2 regions of the Lysinibacillus sp. G4S2 genome follow, and region 1 is predicted to be linked to the other one. Evidence: riboswitches for the same ligand, from Rfam matches in the RefSeq annotation. Region 1 holds a riboswitch; the other holds the start of a gene.
What was found. A riboswitch is a leader RNA that binds a small molecule or an ion and turns the genes downstream of it on or off. The one in region 1 is predicted to bind glycine.
Positions count from the first base shown of each region.

Region 2: linked by a shared signal. The riboswitch ahead of QUF91_RS17515 (amino acid permease) and the one ahead of gcvT (glycine cleavage system aminomethyltransferase GcvT) in region 1 are both predicted to bind glycine.

Region 1 covers NZ_JAUCFJ010000002.1:3,529,382-3,531,799, forward strand. The annotation lists gene gcvPA (aminomethyl-transferring glycine dehydrogenase subunit GcvPA) at 1-109, opposite strand, end outside; gene gcvT (glycine cleavage system aminomethyltransferase GcvT) at 135-1,238, opposite strand; glycine riboswitch at 1,516-1,608, opposite strand; gene QUF91_RS18075 (shikimate kinase) at 1,752-2,267, opposite strand; gene QUF91_RS18080 (hypothetical protein) at 2,287-2,418, opposite strand, start outside.
Region 2 covers NZ_JAUCFJ010000002.1:3,398,406-3,400,823, reverse strand. The annotation lists gene QUF91_RS17515 (amino acid permease) at 17-1,366, opposite strand; glycine riboswitch at 1,528-1,604, opposite strand; gene QUF91_RS17510 (rhodanese-like domain-containing protein) at 2,354-2,418, opposite strand, start outside.

The sequences.
Region 1 (2,418 bases):
GTACTTTTTCTGGAATATCCCCAAATAACTCATCAACTGAAGATACACCAATTACGTCTAACATTTCTTGTTTATCTTGCTCCGTCATTGGTAAATAACGATGTTTCATAAATGTAGCTCCCTCTTTTCACCTATTATTTTGAACGCTTGTAAAACGGTGTTTCAACTGTTACTACCTTTAATTGCTTACCGCGAATTTCGATTTCCAACTCAGTTCCGATAGTTGCGAATTGGCTGTCAATTAATGCGTTACCAACATTACGTTTAGAGGAAGGAAGCTGAGTACCTGTTGTCACTTCACCGATTTCCTTACCATCCTTAAACACTTTATAGCCATGTCGAGGAATACCTTTATCGATCATTTCAATGCCCACAATTTTACGTGACAACCCAGTTTCTTTTTGTGCCACTAATGCCTCATGACCATTAAAGTCTTCTTTATTTAATTTCACAGCAAAGCCAATACCCGCCTCAAGAGGTGAAATTGTCGCTGATAGCTCTTGCCCGTATAATGGCAGACCTGCTTCAAAACGAAGTGTATCGCGGCAACCTAAACCTGCTGGCACAACACCTTTGTCTTTTCCAGCTTCTAAGATTTTATCCCATAAAGCTTTAATATCTTCTGGGGAGCCGTATAATTCAAAACCATCTTCTCCTGTGTAACCACTACGAGAGACTAATGCTTTATGACCAGCAACTTCAACATCTGCTTGGAAACGGAAGTATTTAATGGCACTTACATCAGTAGCTGTTAATGATTGAAGAACTTCTTCTGCTAATGGACCTTGAAGGGCAATTTGTGCATAAGCATCTGATTGGTTGTCGATCGTCACGTCATATTGATGTTGATTTTCCATCATCCAATCATAATCTTTTTCAATATTTGACGCATTTACACAAAGTAAATAATGATTATCTGCTAATTTATACGTTAATAAATCATCGACAACACCACCATCTTCATAGCACATTGCATTATATTGCGCTTGACCAACTGCAATTTTCGAAATGTCATTTGTCAAAAGATTTTGTAAAAAATTTAGAGAATCAGGGCCAGTTACTAAAATTTCACCCATATGTGATACATCAAATAAACCTGCACGATTACGTACTGCATCATGTTCTTCTTTAATAGAAGAGAATTGTACTGGTAATTCCCATCCACCGAAGTCAATTGTTTTACCACCATACTTTGCGTATTCGTCAAATAGAGGTGTACGTTTTAATTCGTTCGCCATTCTTTTTGCCCCCTTATTGTTAGTTACATTTTTACTAGTAGTAGTTCGTCTGTTCTTCTTATATTAGTACAGTTCATGTTTCACTTACTTGTTCATCCAAATAAATAAGAGGAAATTAGGCAAAACATTCTGACATAAAAAAAGACAGACGAACCCCTTTTCGGGATTCTCTGTCCTTGCACCTGAAAGTTACACCAGACTGGCTCGCATTGTTACAATGCCAATCAGCCGGCTTTCCCCTTTGGTGGCTGTTGTATTACAGCTCTCTCCAGAGTTGCGTCTTGTACGAGTCCTTTTACCTGAGAGATTCATAACACTTTGCTACTTGCTCCTTCGGTGACGTCTACACGTGCTCTCCCCGCACAATCATCCGCCCAAGATAATCTTGGTACTATTTAGTATTCAATGAACATTAAGTTACTTATTTGTCTATATCCTAACATTAATTGCATTGAAAAGGCAAACATTTTTTATTTTATAATGAAACACGAACGTTAAAATCATCAATACACATTATCGTTCGCCTTTTAACCTTTTAACTTGGAATACTAAATACTCAAGAATTTGGCGGATTGTTCTACCTTCAGTTAACACTTGTATATGTCCTGCCTCACGATAGAACTTTCTTCTGTAATGATACAGATTCTCAAGCTCCTCTTTTGTTGAACTTTGTACAATCGGTCTGTTTGGGTCATGCTGTATTCGTTTGTAAATATCTTCGAATGTCGCATCTAAAAAAAACACGAGTCCGCTGCGTCTCATTATTTTTCGATTTTCAACATTGACCGCAACTCCACCACCTGTTGAAATAATACAAGCTTCATCTCGGAAATTTTTCAAAAATTCTGTTTCTATTTCTCGAAAACGTGCTTCGCCGTATTTTTCAAAAATCTGTGGAATGGTCATGCCCTGCTGTCTCACTATTTCATGATCCATATCATAATATGGCATCTTTAGTAAATAGCTTAAACGTCTTCCTAACGCACTTTTCCCGCAGCCCATAAAGCCAACTAAATATATTTTTCGCATTCGAATCACCTTCTTATAACTACGATTCTACACTGTCTGACAAAATTTGTCCTAATAAATTTATCGTAGCTCGAACATTCATCTTTTCTAGCCCTTCATATGTTCGAAACTGAATTTCATAAGACGCACAATACGTAAGAACAAAAGTAGT
Region 2 (2,418 bases), 130 kb from region 1:
CAAGGCGAAATTCATCTTAACGTATTGGTTTCTTTCTTTTCATTTTATAAATTATCATTAGTATGATAAACCAAATTGGTGTTAACAGTAATGCCGTGCGTGTTTCCTCTGAAATGAACATCACTACTAATAGAAATACGAAAAAGGCAAGTACTAAATAGTTCACGAACGGAGTAAAAGGTGCTTTGAAAATCGATGCTTCATGAAGCGTACGATTTCTACGTTTATAAATAATATGAGAGATTAATATAATACTCCACACCCAAATAAAGCAAATAGCACTTATCGTTGTAACAACACTAAAGGCGGTTTCAGGCATTAGTTTACTTAGTAATGCTCCTGCTGATACAACTATTGCTGAAATAACAAGTGCGTTACTTGGTACACTGTTTTTATTGAGCTTGGCAAATGATGGCGAAGCTTGCTTATTGTTTCCGAGATTATAAAGCATTCGGCTTGTAGAGAATAAACCACTATTACCCGCTGAAGCAGCAGATGTGAGAACGACAAAATTAATGATACCTGCAGCAATTGGGATGCCAGCTAGCGTAAACACTTGTACAAATGGACTGCTTGAGGCAGACATTTCATACCAAGGATTAATGCATAAAATAACAAATAATGCTCCTACGTAAAATAATAAAATACGTAATGGAATTTTATTAATGGCAGAAGGAATATTTTTTTGAGGATCTGTCGTTTCTGCAGCAGAAACACCTACTAATTCGACACCAACAAATGCGAAAACAACCATTTGGAAGGCCATTAGGAAGCCGTATAGACCATTCGGGAAAATTCCGCCATGTGCCCAAAGATTTTCAACTGAAACTGTGCCAGAACTTGTTTGAAAGCCTGTAAATAACATGATTAGTCCAATAACGATCAGCGCAACAATTGTGATGACCTTTATAAGGGCAAACCAAAATTCTAGCTCACCAAATAGTTTTACAGTTAATAAATTCAATATTAATAACAGTACTAAACAACCGATTGCCGGTACCCATTGAGGTATATCAAACCAATATTGTGCATAAACACCGACAGCAATAATATCTGCCATAGCGGTCATGATCCAGCAGAACCAGTATGTCCAGCCAGTGACGTAACCTGCCCAAGGACCTATGTATTCTGATGCAAAATCAGTAAATGATGTATAGCCTGCATTCGATAATAATAGTTCACCTAATGCGCGCATCACAAAAAATAGGGCAGTTCCGACGATTAAATAGGCTAAGATGATGGAAGGTCCTGCTAAAGCAATCGCTTTACCTGAACCTAAAAATAAACCGGTACCGATTGTTCCGCCAATAGCAATGAGCTGCACATGACGATTTTTTAATTCACGTTTTAATTGATGTTGTTCCACGTTAATCCTCCTCAAAGATGCATAAAAATTATGACTGGAAAATAAAAAGAGACTAGTATTGACACTAGTCTCGTAAACGTCAGAATAACAAATACCAATTGCGAATGTTGGATGTGAAAAAATAAACATTCATGTGGTATAGCTTTCATGATGAAAGTTGATATTACTCCTCTGTCCTTTTGCCTGAGATAGTGAACCCTTCGGCGACGCAAAATGCGTTCTCTCCAGAACTGCTCCTGCTATAGTGTGATCCATAGCATTCATAGCTTGTATTGTATTGTCTTGATGACATTATTTTAAGATATTATACATCCTATCAGTGCTTACATAATTATTCAAGGTTAAATTTTAGCTATTTTCTGAAAAAAAGAAGATTAAGGTTTGTCTAGCTAAATAGTTAACGAAAAATAGTATTTTTAGACATATGTTAATATGGGCCCTTCACCATAACGTGTGGTTGATTTCTTTGATAGAAAGAGCTTGTTTTTCGATAAAAGCCCAAAAAGTTTCGATAAAATGAGATTTTGTTTCGATAAAAGTTCAAATAGTTTCGATAAAGAGCGATTTTGTTTCGATAAATCCTCAAAGTAATCTGTGGATTATGTTTAATATTTAGTATAAAGTGAGGCTGTCACCATGACGTAAGGTTGATTTTCGTTCTGGCTGAATGTTTTCCTCACTTTGTCCAGCCGCTTCATAGACTAAAGAATCCCCAATGAAAACGAGCAGAATATTGCCTCGCGTGGCTTTTCCTTATTTTGTCCAATGCACGATTTAGCATGAAAAAACTTGTTAGACGTTGCACAATAAATATAATATAGTAGAAACTCAGAATTTTTTGCGAAAAAAGAAACCATCTCATAGTCATTTGAGATGGTTCTTTTTTGTGTAAAACAAAGCGATATAGGTAAATATATATAAATTTACTTAGTTTCAAAGAGTGAATTTATTTATATAAGTCGCTAATGTCTTATCTATTTTGTTTCATTATTGTTTTTTGGACTTTATTTTACCTGTCCAAGTACGGAAGCCGCCTTGAAGTTGGTAAATTT